Regions from separate parts of the Moritella sp. 36 genome, predicted to be linked through region 2. Evidence: predicted binding sites of a transcription regulator. Region 2 holds the regulator's gene; the other holds the start of a gene.
The links. Region 2 encodes FliA, which starts transcription of late flagellar genes. Its sites were predicted from a motif close to CTAAAGNTNNNNNNNNNNNNGCCGATA; they were not measured.
Positions count from the first base shown of each region.

Region 1: HWV03_RS15840 (VC2046/SO_2500 family protein) is a predicted target of FliA. The motif match lies at 3,792-3,818, and genes of this name have one in related genera.

Region 1 is NZ_CP056120.1:3,587,412-3,596,322, reverse strand. Features, by position in the region: gene HWV03_RS15880 (SGNH/GDSL hydrolase family protein) at 1-190, opposite strand, end outside; gene HWV03_RS15875 (response regulator) at 623-2,275, opposite strand; tRNA gene HWV03_RS15870 (tRNA-Tyr) at 2,574-2,658, opposite strand; tRNA gene HWV03_RS15865 (tRNA-Tyr) at 2,758-2,842, opposite strand; tRNA gene HWV03_RS15860 (tRNA-Tyr) at 2,990-3,074, opposite strand; tRNA gene HWV03_RS15855 (tRNA-Tyr) at 3,223-3,307, opposite strand; tRNA gene HWV03_RS15850 (tRNA-Tyr) at 3,456-3,540, opposite strand; tRNA gene HWV03_RS15845 (tRNA-Tyr) at 3,644-3,728, opposite strand; gene HWV03_RS15840 (VC2046/SO_2500 family protein) at 3,888-4,403, shown strand; fluoride riboswitch at 4,460-4,526, shown strand; gene HWV03_RS15835 (iron-sulfur cluster assembly scaffold protein) at 4,660-5,352, shown strand; gene HWV03_RS15830 (GGGtGRT protein) at 5,368-6,357, shown strand; gene HWV03_RS15825 (GntR family transcriptional regulator) at 6,568-7,293, shown strand; gene xdhA (xanthine dehydrogenase small subunit) at 7,596-8,911, shown strand, end outside.
Region 2 is NZ_CP056120.1:1,163,452-1,172,362, reverse strand. Features, by position in the region: gene HWV03_RS05420 (chemotaxis protein CheW) at 1-552, opposite strand, end outside; gene HWV03_RS05415 (ParA family protein) at 545-1,333, opposite strand; gene HWV03_RS05410 (protein-glutamate methylesterase/protein-glutamine glutaminase) at 1,360-2,565, opposite strand; gene HWV03_RS05405 (chemotaxis protein CheA) at 2,636-4,798, opposite strand; gene HWV03_RS05400 (protein phosphatase CheZ) at 4,810-5,562, opposite strand; gene cheY (chemotaxis response regulator CheY) at 5,575-5,958, opposite strand; gene HWV03_RS05390 (RNA polymerase sigma factor FliA) at 6,058-6,783, opposite strand; gene HWV03_RS05385 (MinD/ParA family protein) at 6,785-7,660, opposite strand; gene flhF (flagellar biosynthesis protein FlhF) at 7,663-8,911, opposite strand, start outside.

The DNA of each region.
Region 1 (8,911 bases), 2.4 Mb from region 2:
CCCATTTCCAATCTGTTGCTGGATCGTCATGATTATAATGAGGACGATACCAGCACCTCACATAAGTATAAGACTCAGAGGATTGAACATATTTAATGTCTTCAGGGGTTATGCTTTTAATTAGTTCATCGCCAGATGCAAAAGCAGCAACGGGTAAAAGTAATAATGTGGCAAGTATTATTTTTTTCATATTGGTATTTCTCATATTATATTTGTGGTTAAGCATATACGGAAATCTAAAGATTTTTTGTAATGCTCAATTATTGGTAAATATGTTCGCTAAGAATAAAGTATCTTGTAAACATGCCTATGTTAATACAGTAATTAGCATGCCCATTAAAATCAAAGTTAATTAATGATTAAAAATCAAATAGTTAGGTGTTCTTAACAGAGTGGGAGGACGTGAGGTGATACGGGTCACGTAATGTAGTGTTTATAATTGATTAAGGATGTAATTGAATTCTATATCACTAGCTTAAAGGTTATATATAGTGGTAACGCGTGGCCTTCTAATTAAACATTAGATTATATGTATTTTGCCTCAGTGCGGGAGTGCCTATGGCAGGTGTTCCCGCCTGAAATAGACTGTAGTAGATGCATTGTGGTTAGATAAGTCTCAGGCTTAGATTTTGTTTGCTCTTTTCTTCTCTTGCATACGCTGGATGTTGAACTCTTTTCTCAATTCTGTTTTACGCTCTGCTTGTTGTTCAGATAGTGGGAAGTTTTCTAGCTCGGTAAAAGTATCGGCTATTTTTTTGGTTACTTCTGGCCATGGTCGCTCGACTTTGACGAGTAGCGCGATACACACTTGCACTTTATTCAGCGCTGCACCAGTATTGAGTGGCGCGATAGAAAGTGCGGTTTCAAAGTGTTGTAATGCAAGGTCAAGTTTACCTTCAGTAAATGCTTCAATACCCAGTTTGTTGTGGTGCTGAAATTGAACCTCTTTACTGTCTTCTTCACCACTGATACTAGCAAGTAACTTTTCGCTGTGTACGTTAGAGTGTTGAATATAAGGCTGCAGCTTTTCAGCAAATTCAAATTCTTCTAACTCGACAAGTAGATTAACCAGCTGTGGCCCTAACCATTCAGGTGTGCCTTCGGGTTCGGTTAAATACGCTTCATTACTTTTTAGCAGGGTGTGTTTCGCTTTAACTTGGTTGCCTTTCACATTATGAATAGACGCTAAACTGTAACCTTCCAATGCCAATAATTCATCTTCTTCTACATAGGGGTGTTGTTGCGAAGAACGGTGAAACAAACCGCTAATCTCTTGTAACAAGCGGCCTTGTTTAAATTTGTCTTCTTCATTTTTCGCGACAAGAATAATAGCTTGAACATAATTAATCAGATGTTGGGGAGCTTGATGTATGGTGTTTTTGGTCTGCATTAAAATAGCGAAAAAGGCTTCTTTGGCTATCGTATTCATATTTGTATCAAGTGCCAATTCTGCGAGTAGTCCTTGACGCTCTAATGACAAGTGGGAGTGTTTGATCGCGCGTTGCACAATTTGCAGTGCTTTTTCACTGTCGCCACCATCCCTAAAGCAATGCGCTAACCAATCATAACCATCTAGCAGCATCGGATTATATTTAATGATGTCTGATAGTAGTGGGATCGCTTGCTGGTAGTTTTTCTCTAGATAATATACTCGACCTAACAGCAATTGTGCTTGGGTATGCGGGTGGTCCTCTATAAACTCTTCTAAGATAGTACGCGCTTCAGCGTACTTTTCCTTTTCAATTAATAGCTCTGCTTTAAACAAACGACAGAAATTACGATAGCGTGCAGAGTAGATTATTGCGTTATCACATTCTTCCATTGCCTGAGCAAAATCGTCATCCTTAATTGCTTGGTAGATCGGCAGCAGAGCCTCTTTTTTATTGAATGCTTTTTGAATACGTAAATTAAGTTCGTTTTGTGAAAACGGCTTCATTAAATAATCATCGGGTGTCATTTGAATTGCGCTTAATACAATCGCTTTCGAATTATCACCTGTGACTAAGAAAAATACGGTATGGATAGGTAATAAGTTATCCATTTTTAATGTTTCAAATAGCTGACGTCCATTAAGGCCAGAGCCAAGATTGTAATCAACTAACAGTAAATCATAGGTATTGTGACGGCATAATTTTAATGCGTCTTCGGCACTTCCCACATGTGTGACATCTTTTGCCCCGAAGTTAAGCAACATGGTTTTGAGCATGATCTGAAAAGCACGTTGGTCATCAACAATGAGTACGTGTTTGTTTCGATAGTCAAAATTTTGATTCATGTTTATTTAAAACTCAAGGGTTATGGGTAAATTTAGACGTGAATGATTAGCATTCACCACAATAACAGGTATGCATAATACTGTCTTGAGAGGAGCGCTATTTTGTTAATCAGAACTGTCAACTGGGTGTTTTTTGTGCGAAGGAATTATCACAAAACCATATTGTTAATTGCCTTATTAAGCAAATAGTATTGAGAAAATCATTGTGTTATATAGTGGTTTTATTGATGTTTTAGAAGGTATATTACAAAGATAAGATGTGCTAATTAGCATTGGTGGGAATAAGTCGTATAGAGAGTGGTGGAGGGAGAAGGATTCGAACCTTCGAAGGCTGAGCCGTCAGATTTACAGTCTGATCCCTTTGGCCACTCGGGAACCCCTCCACATTATTCTCTATTTTTGTCATCTATTACTAGATGGATATTTTACGATGATGACTGCTTTTACATTGACCAGAATGTAAAATCATCAAAGTAGAATGATGGTGGAGGGAGAAGGATTCGAACCTTCGAAGGCTGAGCCGTCAGATTTACAGTCTGATCCCTTTGGCCACTCGGGAACCCCTCCACAAGTAATGCTTTTTCATCTACTCGCATTGGTAGATGTTGTATTCACTTTGTTGATAACTTTAAGACCTATTTTAAGGCATATTTAAGATATAGTACATTGGCCACAACGTACTTCTTATTTCAAGTTATCAGCAAAGCTAAATGATGGTGGAGGGAGAAGGATTCGAACCTTCGAAGGCTGAGCCGTCAGATTTACAGTCTGATCCCTTTGGCCACTCGGGAACCCCTCCACAAGTAATGCTTTTTTCATCTACTCGCATTGGTAGATGTTGTATTCACTTTGTCGATGACTTTAAGACCTATTTTAAGGCATATTTAAGATATAGTACATTGGCCACAACGTACTTCTTATTTCAAGTTATCAGCAAAGCTAAATGATGGTGGAGGGAGAAGGATTCGAACCTTCGAAGGCTGAGCCGTCAGATTTACAGTCTGATCCCTTTGGCCACTCGGGAACCCCTCCACAAGTAATGCTTTTTTCATCTACTCGCATTGGTAGATGTTGTATTCACTTTGTCGATGACTTTAAGACCTATTTTAAGGCATATTTAAGATATAGTACATTGGCCACAACGTACTTCTTATTTCAAGTCATCAGCAAAGCTAAATGATGGTGGAGGGAGAAGGATTCGAACCTTCGAAGGCTGAGCCGTCAGATTTACAGTCTGATCCCTTTGGCCACTCGGGAACCCCTCCACGAGTAATTCTTTTTTCATCTAAAGGTTAGATGTTATTATTATGTCGACTTTTATATCATTTTAAAAATGAGTTTTATGTAATCAGCATAACGTAAATATTGTGGTGGAGGGAGAAGGATTCGAACCTTCGAAGGCTGAGCCGTCAGATTTACAGTCTGATCCCTTTGGCCACTCGGGAACCCCTCCACAAGTACGAAACGGATAGTATCAGAAAATGTCTGTATGTGAATAAAAAAATCGAATAAATAGCTAAATATTTATAAAAACAGGTCGATAACTTACTAGTTGATTATTTCGTGGCAAAATTTGGTTGTTCTGCGCGCAATATTGTTCAAGAGGTAACTTATTTACGTTCAATCGATACGACAACATGCCTTAATTGATGAGCTGCAACTTGGCCAGCAGTTAAACAAATGTACTTTAAATGGTGATAGAGCGAAGTTTTCTCTGTTATTAAGTATGTTGTCATCTGATATTACAGATCAGAAACAAATCGAAGTTAAGCATACTGCCGTTGATACGTCAGCGTATGATGCTGCGCGAATCGCAAGGTTAAATGAATACGCTGCAAACAGTAATATGGCCGCATTGCGTTTAGAGATCTGCTTTTCACCTGAAGTCGGTGCAGGGGTGGGTGATGTTAAATATGTGGCAGAGTCTGTACTACAAAACAGTTCTCACTTATTACAGCAAAAATTAGCGCACGATTCGCTAATTAAACCAAAGGCGAACGAGCGGGCTCAAGCAGCGCAATCTACCACTTCCACTCAAGATCTTGTATTACCACTGGAGAACCAATCGAGTATGGCAAGCTTGTTAGATGTATTAAATAGTTATGATGCTTATATAAGAAAGGTTTAATATAAAAAACGAGTCTAAAGCAAGACTTGCTTAACATTATGATTAAGATTTATTATGGTCACCAAGGTGATGGGGTGCCACCTACTTAACCGCCAATTGTTGGCTGATGACTCCTATTAAATTTGAAAACAAGTGAATCTGTAAAATAGCATTAACTGAATAGTGACTACATTTATTTGTTGGTACTATTATTTGTTGGTACTGTTATTTACACCACGATGACACCTTGTTTTCCTAAATCTAATAGGAAAATTGTATGCACTACTCTTCTGACATTCAATCAATGTGCCCGATTCAACGCGGCGATCTCCATGCATCTGCTCCCATCCCAATTGAAGGCCGAATGGTCAATCCTAAAGAAGTTATTGCGATTTCAGGCTTAAGTCACGGTGTCGGAACTTGTGCGCCTCAGCAAGGTGCTGCCAAACTCACTCTCAATGTTAAAGAAGGCATTATTGAAGAAGCCTTAATTGAAACAATTGGTTGTTCTGGCATGACTCAATCAGCTGCGATGGCTGCGGAAATTATAACTGGCAAGACGATTCTTGAAGCAATGAATACTGATTTGGTGTGCGATGCTATCAATGTTGCAATGCGTGAGATCTTCCTCCAGTTTGCTTATGGTCGTAGTCAATCCGCGTTTTCTGAAGGTGGACTAGAAATCGGTGCGGCTTTAGAAGATCTGGGCCAAACTCAACGCAGTCAAGTTGGTACTAGTTATGCGACAAGCGCAAAAGGCGTTCGTTACATGGAAATTGCAGAAGGTTACGTTACTAAGTTAGGGTTGGATGAAAATAATGAAGTGATTGGTTATGAATATGTAAACCTTGGGAAAATGATGAAATCCGTCAACAAAGGTGTCCAAGCAGATGATGCCATGAAATCTGCTGCAGGTACATATGGTCGTTTTGACGACGCCGTTAAAACGATCAATCCACGTGAAGCTTAATCTAAGGATACTATTATGACTAATCGCACTATTACAAACCCAATTACAGCACTACTAAACGAAATGAACTTGTCTTCAATTGAAGATGCTTATCAATATTGCCTCGCTAAAGGAATTGACTCTAAAGTTTTAGTGATGGAAACGCAGCCTATCGCATTTGATAGTGCCGCTGATGCTTATACCGTTGGCACTGCATTGGCATTATATCGTCAAGCAAGTTCAGCTGAAGAGGCTGCCAATATTATTGGTGAAGGACTGCAATCATTCACAAAAGAGGGGAGTGTTGCTCGACAACGTCAAGTCGGTATTGGGCATGGTGCACTTGCTGCTCGATTATTGAATGAAGAAAGCCAATGTTTTGCATTTCTTGCTGGTCATGAGTCTTTCGCTGCAGCAGAGGGGGCGATCAAAATTGCGCTGAATGTGAATAAATCTCGTCAATCACCCCTTAAAGTTATTTTAAATGGTTTGGGTAAAGATGCCGCATATCTGATCTCTCGTATCAATGGTTTTACGTATGTCAGAACTCAATTTGATTATCAAACGGGTGAGTTAAAAGAAGTTCGCCGTCGTTCATTTTCAACTGGTCCTCGCGGTGACATTCTTTGTTATGGTGCTGATGATGTACGTGAAGGTGTTGCTATTATGCATGCCGCTGGTGTTGATGTGAGTATTACGGGTAACTCCACAAATCCCACTCGATTCCAACACCCTGTCGCGGGTATTTATAAATCAGAGTGTATCCGAGCGGGTCATCCTTACTTCTCGGTAGCCTCGGGTGGTGGCACGGGTCGTACTTTACATCCTGATAATGTTGCTGCAGGCCCTGCGTCATATGGTATGACTGATACAATGGGACGTATGCATGCTGATGCACAATTTGCTGGTAGTTCGTCGGTGCCATCTCATGTTGCTATGATGGGGTTTATTGGCATGGGTAACAACCCAATGGTTGGTGCAACGGTAGCATTAGGCGTTGAGGTTGATCAGTTACTAAACCGATAAAAATAGATAACGGTAAACGTAAATCGCTCTCTCCTCAAAAACGGAATTTCAGGTTAAAAATTGTTTTCAATTTTTTTAAGATAGTATACAAAATAAGGCTAGATTGTTACACAGCGTTAACATATTATGACTTTATATCAATAAATGTCAGGTTATAGCGGTACTTAGTTGTATTGAGATAACTAAATTGGATTAACAATGGTGAAAATAATGTCTGAGCTAAGTAGTTCTGTAGAAACAGAAGGCAAGTCAGGCTCAATGGCTCAAGATGATATCGTCTATGCACATATCTTTGATGCCATTCTTGAACGTCGTCTTCCGCCTGGAACAAAATTAAATGAAGAAGCATTGGGTGATATTTTTAGTGTAAGTCGCACTATTATACGTCGTGCATTATTACGCTTGTCACACGAACAAGTGGTGGTGATCCGTCCTAACCGCGGTGCTATTGTTGCATCGCCTTCTGTCGAAGAAGCAAAACAAGTCTTTATTGCTCGGCATACACTCGAAGATGCTATTACTAAGCTTGCTATTGAGAATGCATCAAATAAGCAGATCACGCATTTACGTCAATTAATAGTGGAAGAAAATGAAGCCACCAAACAAGGTGATTTAGGTAAAGCGATCCGTTTATCGGGTGAATTTCATCTAAAGCTGGCTGAAATGTCTGGTAATGTGCCTTTATTTAATTTCCAGCGTAGCTTGGTATCGTTAAGCTCGCTGATTATTGCGCAATACGAAGTCGCGACGAGTACGCATTGTGTATTGGATGAGCACAGTGAGTTACTCGATGCGATTGAAGAAAAAGATGCTGAAAAAGCCTGCTTATTAATGCGTGAACATTTAAAACATATCGAGTCTAAACTGAATTTAGATGGCGAGACCGTTTCCAGCGATCTACATGTTGTCTTTTCTAATGTGCTAAATAAAAAATAAAATAACGCTAATTTTTATAATATTGTATACAAACAATGCCAAGTTCGATGTAACTTGGCATTGTTATTTCTGCCTGCCATACCTATAGCCTTATCTAATCTTCACTATAATTGTATATATAACCCTTAAATTATTTTATTAAATTGTTTCTCAATTGTTATTTTTATGTGACAATAAGTTGACTTTAGAGTCAGGTTTCTAATTTAATAGGCTCAATTAGTCAGTCAAAACACAGCTAGAAATAAAAAATAATAGCAATTAATGTGAATGTCAATGTTACGGAATAACGCAGGAGGTACGATTTGATTAAGTTCCTACTTAACCAAAAGATGTGTCAGGTATCTGACCTTTCACCTAACACCACGGTACTCAACTTCTTACGTCAGGAAGAAGCGAAGAAAGGTACTAAAGAAGGTTGTGCATCAGGAGACTGCGGTGCATGTACCGTTGTACTTGGTGATGTTGTCGATGGGCGGATCCGCTATACATCAGTAAATGCGTGTATTACGTTTATATCCGCATTGCATGGTAAGCAATTGATCACGGTCGAAGATCTTAAATCAAAAGACGGTGCCTTACATCAGGTGCAACAAGCACTTGTTGATTTTAACGGTACCCAATGTGGTTATTGTACCCCTGGATTTGTAATGTCGATGTTTGCATTAAGCAAGAATACCCCGTCAGCCGACAAGCATGCTATTTTTGAAGCATTAGCAGGTAACCTATGTCGTTGTACTGGTTATCGTTCAATTATTGATTCGGCAATAGCGTTAGCAGAGCAAGAGCATATTGTTGATGCGTTTGAATGCCTAGAAAGTGAAACGGTTGCGAAACTTAGTACCATTGAGCGCAACGGGACACAAGAATTAACGGGTAACGGCCAATCATCTTACTCGCCTGATAATGTGGCTGAGTTGGCGGCGTTATTAGTGAAACACCCTGATGCTAGTATTGTTGCCGGCGGTACAGATTTAGCCTTGGAAGTGACCCAATTCCATCGTCCTATTAATACCTTGATTTCGGTTGGCAACGTGGCAGAGATGAAAGATATCAGTGTGACTGATACCCATATCGAAATTGGTGCTGCACGCAGCTTAACGGATAGTTACAGTACTTTGGCATTATACTTCCCAGATTTTGGTGAATTATTACATCGCTTTGCTTCGCTGCAAGTCCGTAACCAAGGAACGCTCGGTGGCAACATAGGTAACGCATCGCCAATTGGTGATACACCGCCAGCATTAATCGCGCTGAATGCACAAGTTGAATTACGTTGCGGTGATGATGTGCGCTTAATAGATTTAGAAGATTACTTCATTGGTTATAAGATAACAGCGCAAAAAGCAGCGGAATTTATTACCAAAATTGTCATTCCATTACCGACGTCAGAACAAGTATTCGGTATTTATAAACTATCAAAACGTATTGATGATGACATTTCAGCTGTGTTAGCTGCATTTAATATAACCTTGAAAAATAATGTTATTACGGATGTGCGCTTAGCATTTGGGGGGATGGCTGCGACGCCGATGCGTGCGCAACATGCTGAGAAGGTATTACTGGGTGCAGTGTGGGAATACGACAGTATTTATACGGCGATGCAAGCGTTAGATGAAGA
Region 2 (8,911 bases):
ATTCTTCCATTGTTCAACAGGTTCAGATTCCTGTACTCGCTCAACGTCCGATCCTGACACACTTTCCGCATGATTATCTAGGATAGTATTACTTTCTGCAGGCTCAATGATTAGCGCTGTTTCACTAACGATAATATCTGTAGGTGTGATAGTTATCATAGTATCAGTGCTTTCAGTTTCAACATCAACATCAACATCAACATCAGGAACAGTCTGTATTACTGTCGCATCGACATTATCTAATACCGATAAATCAATATCCGCCAAGTCAATATCAATGACAGAGCCTAACAACTGATCTAAATCGCTTAATGACCCCGAACCATCTGGTTCAGGTATTTTAAAGTCACTTTTTATCGTTGGCTCAATTTCAGAAAATAAGGGTGCAAACACTTTCTGCGGATCTTTTGTTAACTCTTTTTTTAATGTGGGTTTGAGCACTACCGTTTGTTCTACAGCAGCCTTAGCATCCTGTGTTTTTTCAACAACAGGCTCAGATAGCATGGATGTAAAATAATCATCCAACGCAGAATGCTTTGCGTGCTTATCCATACATTCGGTCCTGTTCTGCCTCAATCAGTAAATCTTGTAGTAATGCGGCATAAGCTGCGACACCTCGGCTACTTCGAGTATACATAGATGGCGGCATATGTTTTAAGCTAGCATTTCTAAATTGTGTATCTACAGGGATCACAGCTCGCCAAACATTGCTGCTATAATTGTTCTGCAAGGTTTGTAACGATATCAACGATGCTTTAGTTCGCCGATCAAACATGGTGGGAATGACCGTATACTGAAATTTATTAGCACAACTACGCTGCATAATTTCAAAGGTTTTCACCATGCGGTCTAAGCCCTTTAATGCTAAGAACTCGGTCTGTACTGGCACTAAAATACGATCACAACTGGCGAGTGCATTCACCATCATCACGCCCAATACAGGCGGACAATCAATAAGTACAAAATCATAATCATCGGTAACTAAAGTAATAATATTCTTAAGAATAAGTCCCATACCATCACGATGCCCTAATGTTCTATCTAACGTGGCCAGTGACATTGTGGCAGGTAATAAATTAATGCCGCTATAAGGCGTTTCTATTATCGCATTATGAACCAGCTCTGCATCCAATTTGGCTGCGACAAAAAGGTCAAACAATCCGACAGTTAAATCATCACTATCATAATTTAGATAACTGGTTAATGATGCATGCGGATCCGTATCGATCAATAATACTCGCTGCCCCTGTTCTGCCAGTAAGCCTGCTAAAGAGATTGCAGTTGTCGTTTTACCAACACCACCTTTTTGATTAGCAACAGTCCAAACTTTCAACTTTACCCTACCTTGTCTGCATGTCGTTATCGACAGCCAACTTCAATATTAATACGCTCTGCAATTTGTTGCAGATTCACCTGTTCATCAGCTAAACCAGCGTTCACAATTGCTTGTGGCATACCATAAACAACACAAGACTGTGCATCTTGCGCCCATATCGTACTGCCTTTTTGTTTTAGTAATTTAGCACCATCACGTCCATCTGCGCCCATACCCGTGAGTACAATCGCTAATACTTTATCGTGATATGACTGAGCCGCAGAACCAAATGAAATATCAACACTCGGTTTATAATTAATCCCCGCAGGACTTTCCATTACTTTTAAAGTAAAACCACCCGCTTTGCTTTCAATCAGCACCTGCTTACCACCAGGCGCTAAATAGGCAACCCCAGGCTGTAAACGATCACCATGCTCAGCTTCTTTTACTTTAATTTGGCATAAGGTATTCAGTCGTGCAGCAAATGCAGCAGTAAAGGTAGCAGGCATATGTTGAATTAACAAAATAGGCAGAGGAAAATCACTGCGCAAAGGCGTTAATACATTTTGTAATGCCACAGGACCGCCGGTCGAAGCACCGATAGCCATTAAACTGTATTTTTTACCTGATGCACGTTTTCTTACACGGCCTGCAGTAACTGGCGTTCGAGCTTCAACTGCCGCGTTATCGACATGAGCAACATGCCTCACATTCACCGAATTCGCCGAATGTAATCGACTTGCATCAGCACTTTTACGCGGTAACGTTGCTGTATTAATACGATTATCAGCTGCGACTGTCGCGCTGCGAACTGCTGTCGCTGGTGAAATACGCGGTGTTCTCAATAAACTTCTACGTTTACTAATTTCTTTAATGTTTTGTTGTAGTAATCGAACCGCTTCCGCTTTGTCTTTGGCTATATCTTCAAATTTTTTCGGTAAGAAGTTAGCCGCTCCCGCTTCTAATGCTGCAATCGTTGACTTAGCACCTTGATGTGTCAATGACGAAAACATTAAAATGGGTGTAGGTGTATCTTTCATGATCGCTTTAACAGCGGAAATACCATCAAGAACCGGCATTTCAATATCCATGGTGATCACGTCAGGACGTAAAGACTTCGCTTTAGTAATAGCCTCTTCACCATTTTTAGCAGTATCAATCACTTCCATTTCAGGATCTGCATTAATGATTTCACTTACTCTACGTCTGAAAAAACTGGAATCATCAACGACTAAAACTTTTATTTTCATCTAATCTATCTACTTCAATGTGTTTACTTCAATGTAAAAGCACACAGGGGTTTCCCCCTGCATCAACAAATTAGCGTTTTGCGTAATGATTTAAGAGACTTGGAATATCTAAAATCAGCGCAATACCACCATCACTGGTGATTGTGGCTCCCGCCATACCCGGCGTGCCTTGCAATAAGTTATCTAACGCTTTAATAACAACTTCTTCTTGCCCAATAAGGCTATCGACAACAAAGCCAACTTGCTTAATACCGAGCTGAACAATAACCACATGCCCTAATCCACGATTATTACGCGTAGTGGCTTGTGGGTCCATTTTAGTTAACCAATCCTGCAGATAAAATAATGGGATCGCTTTTTCTCTGACAATAATGGTCAATTGGTTATCGACTACATGGGTTTTATTTAAATCCAAGTGGAAGATTTCATTCACACTCGTCAATGGTAAAGCAAAGATTTGCTTACCCACCTCGACCATCAAGGTTGGTAAAATCGCCAGTGTTAACGGCACTTTAATTTCAATCGTTGTGCCAGTACCCAATTTTGAGTCGATCGAGATTGTACCATTAAGTTTACTGATACCCGTCTTAACCACATCCATACCAACACCACGACCAGAAATGTCTGATATCTGATCTTTGGTTGAGAAACCTGGAGCAAAAATAAGGTTGTATGCTTCGTTATCTGAGATCCTTGCTGCGGCATCAGCATCAAGTACACCACGGTTAACCGCAATATCTTTTAATCGTTCAGGGTCCATACCCGCACCATCATCTACAATTTTGAGACGAATATGATCGCCCTCTTGCGATGCTGATAAGGTAATCTTCCCTTGTCGCGGTTTGCCATTTTTTTCACGTACATCTGGCATTTCAACGCCATGATCCACCGAGTTTCTCACTAAGTGAACCAGTGGATCAGCAAGTGCTTCCACTAAGTTTTTATCTAAATCGGTTTCTTCACCAATCATTTCAAGATTAATGTCTTTTGATAAACTACGCGCTAAATCACGTACGACACGCGGGAAACGACCAAACACTTTTTTGATTGGCTGCATACGTGTTTTCATTACCGCACCTTGCAAGTCGGCAGTAACAACATCAAGATTAGACACAGCTTTCGTCATATCTTCATCATTACTTGAAATACCTAAACTCACCAAACGATTACGGACAAGGACTAACTCACCGACCATATTCATTATTTCATCGAGAGTCCGAGTATCTACACGCACTGTTGAATCAACTTGTGGCTTCGCTTTTTTCTCTGCTTTTACAGCCACGGTTTCAGTCGATATTGTTGCAGCTGGAGCCACTTTTTCTACTGGTGTAGCAACCGCAGTTGCAGTTTGTGCAACAGGCGTGGGCTTGATATCTGCCACAGAATCAGCAACATTAACTACATTCTTGATTGCTGCAGCTGCACTCGGTGCATTACCCTTACCGTATAATTCATCCAGTAAGTTTTCAAAATCATCGTCATTGAGTTCACCGCTACTAGCAGCCGGCGTAGCAACAACAGGCGCTGACGTTGCTTTTATATTCGTCGCGCTAGCATGCTGACCAACACCGTGCAGATCATCAAGTAGTTTTTCAAATTCATCATCTGTAAAATCTGAATTGGAACTGGTCGCGACAGTTGCAGTCGTAGGCTTCGAATCAGCAGTATTTATTGCTGTAGGAGCTGTACCTTTACCGTGTAGTTCATCAAGCAATTGTTCAAATTCAAGTTCTGACATACCATCGATATCAGAACTATTTGCTGATACGGCAGGTACTGCGACCTTCGGAGCTTCAACCTTCGGGGCTTCAACAACAGTTTCTATCACTGCTGCTGGAGTCGCTTCAGGTTGGGTAAGCAAATGAAGTTGATGAATTAATTCCGCATCTGCAGCAATTAATGGTTCACGCTCTTGAATCGCTACAAACATCACATTGACACAATCCAAAGATTTAAGAATGACATCCATGAGCTCTGGTGTTACTGTTCTTAAGCCATTACGCAGGCTATCGAACACATTTTCTGCACCATGGCAAATATCAACCAATTCTGATAATGCTAAAAATCCTGCGCCACCTTTAACGGTATGAAAGCCCCTAAAAATTGCATTAAGTAACTCAGCGTCTTCTGGGCTTTTTTCTAAATCAACGAGTTGTTCAGAGAGTAGCTCCAGAATTTCAGATGCTTCAATCAGGAAGTCCTGTAGAATATCTTCATCAACATCAAAGCTCATCAATATCTCCCTTAAAATCCTAAACTTGATAATAAATCATCAACATCATTTTGGCCGTCTAGTACATCAACGCGTTCACTCGCATTCATGATTGGACCTTCCGCCTCAATGCCACTTATTTCACTTTTAACTGATTCTGTCATTACATTTAGTGGTTTTGAAGCCTCACCAAACATAGTCAACATTTCAACTAATTTAACTTCAACTTCTTGTACTAAATTGATCACGCGACGGATCATTTGACCAGTCAAATCTTGAAAATCTTGCGCCATGAGAATTTCAGTTAAATACTGTCTTAAACTATCGGCATCAGATACTGAAACTTGAAGAAAATCGTCTAATAATTTACAAAGTTCTTTAAATTGACCCAATTGTAAATCACGACTCATCAAGTTCTTCCAATTTGGCATCACTTGTTGAATGCGGTCGTTAAAACTATCAGCAATTGGTAAGCAGGATTCAACTGCATCCATCGTTCTGTTTGCCGCTTTATCCGTCATCTCAATAACATAATTCAAACGCTCTCGAGCATCAGGAAACTCATCGTTAGCTAAGCTTTCAATACGTGTATCTAACTGGAAATCTTCTAATGAATCATGTAATTGACGTGTTAACACACCCACTTTTTCAAATAGTGCATCTGAATTTGTATTCTGAATTTTAGTAATTATTTCATTTGCCATTTCTACCTGACCACACTCTAGCAGTGTCACCAGTTCTTTAGCGTCTTCTAATGAAATCAACGATTCTTGTTGTTCACTCATGCGCATCCTTGCTTATTGAATTCGTTCGAAGATCTTCTCTAATTTTTCTTTTAGTGTCGCCGCTGTAAATGGTTTAATAATGTAACCATTCACACCTGATTGAGCAGCTTCAATAATCTGTTCACGCTTCGCTTCAGCCGTAACCATTAGTACTGGGATATGACATAGCGCTTGGTCTTTACGGATCTCTTTAAGTAGATCAATACCTTGCATACCAGGCATATTCCAATCAGTGACAACAAAATCATAATCGCCATTTTTTAGCATAGGTAATGCCGTGTTGCCGTCGTCCGCCTCATAGGTATTGCTAAAACCAAGATCACGAAGTAAGTTTTTAATGATGCGTCTCATCGTAGAAAAATCATCGACAATAAGAATTTTAATTTGCTTTTTCAAGTTGTTCTCCAAAATAAGTAATTACAATATTCACAGTCCCTGATCCCATAAATATCTTACTTCAATATTCAAGTACTAGATAAATAGTACCAATTAAACTTAGTCATCTAACCAAGCATGCATGCGCGCTTTCACTCGATGCATCGCTTGGCTGTGTATTTGACTCACACGAGACTCGCTGACACTGAGTACTTCCCCGATCTCTCTTAGATTTAACTCTTCATCGTAATAAAGCGATAAGACTAAGCTTTCTCTTTCGGGTAGTGTTTTAATGCAGTTTGCTAATGCTTGCTGAAAACGTAGCTCAGAAAAATCAGCACAAGGAGTGCTTGATTTTCCTTCGTAAATTGAATAGGCATCTTCATTACTCGCGGTCAAATCTTCGACCGCCAATATATGCCCACTATTAACATCCATCAACATACTATGGTAGTCAGTCAGGTTTACGCCTAATTCTTCAGCAACATCCGTATCTTTTGCATCCGTACCCGTTTGTTTTTCGATACGGTCAATGGCAGCAGCAATATCACGGCCATTTTTATGCACCGATCTTGGGACCCAATCCCCACGTCTCATTTCATCAATCATTGAGCCGCGGATACGAATACCAGCATAAGTTTCAAAGCTAGCGCCTTTAGAGCCATCAAAGTTGCGCGCAGCATCCAGTAATCCAATCATACCCGACTGGATTAAATCATCTAACTGAACACTCGGCGGCAAACGGAGAAGCAAGTGATGGGCAATTCGTTTTACTAAAAAACCGAATTGCTCAACAGCATGACTCTGTTGCGACTGGATGTTGCTGTAAGCGGATGCCTTATTCACTTCAATCTTCTACCCTAGCTTTGTTTTCAAACAGGTTCTCAATGAAGAACTCCAAATGACCGCCGACTTTATTCGGTACTGGCCAAGTTGCAGCTCGACTTGCTAACGCTCTAAACGCCAATGAAGCGGGCGCTTTTGGAAATGCTTCTACAACCACTTTCTGTTTACGAACGGCTTGACGAACACTGTTATCAAACGGAATACAAGCAACAAGCTCTAATGTTGCATCTAAAAATCGGTCCGTTACACGTGTCAATTTAGTAAATAATTCTTGGCCTTCACGTAAACTACGCACCATATTGGCCACAATTTTAAAACGATGAACACCGTGTTCTTTTGATAATAACTTAATTAACGCATAAGCATCCGTGATAGATGTCGGTTCATCGCAAACCACCATTAAAATGTCTTGTGACGCGCGACAAAAACTTAATACCATGTCCGAAATACCGGCGGCGGTATCAACCAGTAATACATCAATAGGTGTTTTCAATTCAGCAAAAGCACGAATTAGACCCGCGTGCTCTTGTACTGATAATTCAACCATCGAACGCGTACCAGATGTTGCCGGTGCGATTAAGATCCCATTCGGACCTTCAATCAAAATATCATCTAATGTACATTCACCCGAAATAACGTGAGAAATATTTTTATGTACGCGTAAACCGAGTAAAACATCGACATTTGCCAACCCAAGATCGGCATCTAAAACCATGACTCGCTTACCTTGGGCCGCGAGTGATACTGCCATGTTCAGTGTTACGTTAGTTTTACCTACGCCACCTTTACCACCTGAAACGGCAATGACTTTAACTTTTTTGTTATTACTCATTTGTCTTAGACCACTTGCTTGATCGAAAAAAATATTTTTATTCATTACTATTTATCATCGCCTAACCAAAAATGCGTATCGTTTTGTTCTTCTAGCGTATCTCTGTTAAATACAGTACGAACTAATTGCTGTGCATTGGCTGAGTCTATATCTTCAGGAACCCTTTGCCCATTTGTTATATATGCAATCGGTAGTTCATGTTGTATTAGTACACTTAAAATCTCACCTAAGCTTAAACTTTCATCCACTTTACTTAAAATACAGCCCGCTAACGGAATATGATGAAAATGCTCTAATGTTTCTTGTACAACCCTACGCTGCGCAGTTGCAGGGACAACCAAATAGTTACGAATCACGACTTTTTCATTATTAACTAATGTATCTAACTGTTCGGATAAACGCTTGTCACGCTGTCCCATCCCGGCAGTATCAATCAAGACTAAACGTTTACTTCTTAACTGATACAAGTATTGTGCCAACTCTGCTTCATCACGGGCAACCTTAACAACACACCCCATAATACGCCCGTAAGTCGCCAATTGTTCGTGAGCACCAATACGATATGTATCAGTAGTAATCAACGCAACATTCTCTGAGCCATGCAACATGGCAAATTTTGCCGCTAATTTGGCGATAGTTGTCGTTTTTCCCACGCCGGTTGGGCCAACTAATGCAACAGCACCACCTTTACCCAAAATATCATCTTGCGCAATGAGCACACTGTCCGTCAGTAACGCTTCGATCTGATCCCAAGCCGACTCAATCGAACAGTTTTCAGCCACACAGTTAGCGAGTTGGTCTGCAACCTCTTCGGTAAAACCAATCTTAACAAGATGTTTGATCAACATAGCACGAATAGGTTCATTACGTTCAACTTCCTGCCACTGTAATCCTGAGACTTGGTGCTCAAGCAACTTTCGAATTGAGGCAAGCTCAGCCTTCATCGCACTCATGTCTTGTTGGTTGTCACTTTTCGGTGTAGTCGACTCAAACTGCTTATAACCAGCTTGTTGAGAAGAGCGCGCCATACCATCACGCATTTCATTTTGTTCTGCGAGTGTCGCCGGAGCAGTATTTGGGCGTTCAGCAAAGCGACGAGCGACCGGTTTCTTTAAAAAACTGGTATCCCAATTATTTTTTTCACGCGTATTATCATCGTTATTGATTGCTTGTGACATTTGCTGTTTATGTTCTTGCTGACGTGCCAATAAGCTCGCTAATGAGTCATTTGGCGCGACGGGTCGCTCTGGTTCTGCTTGCTGTGACAGTTCATTATTCATTAATTTTTTGAAGTTG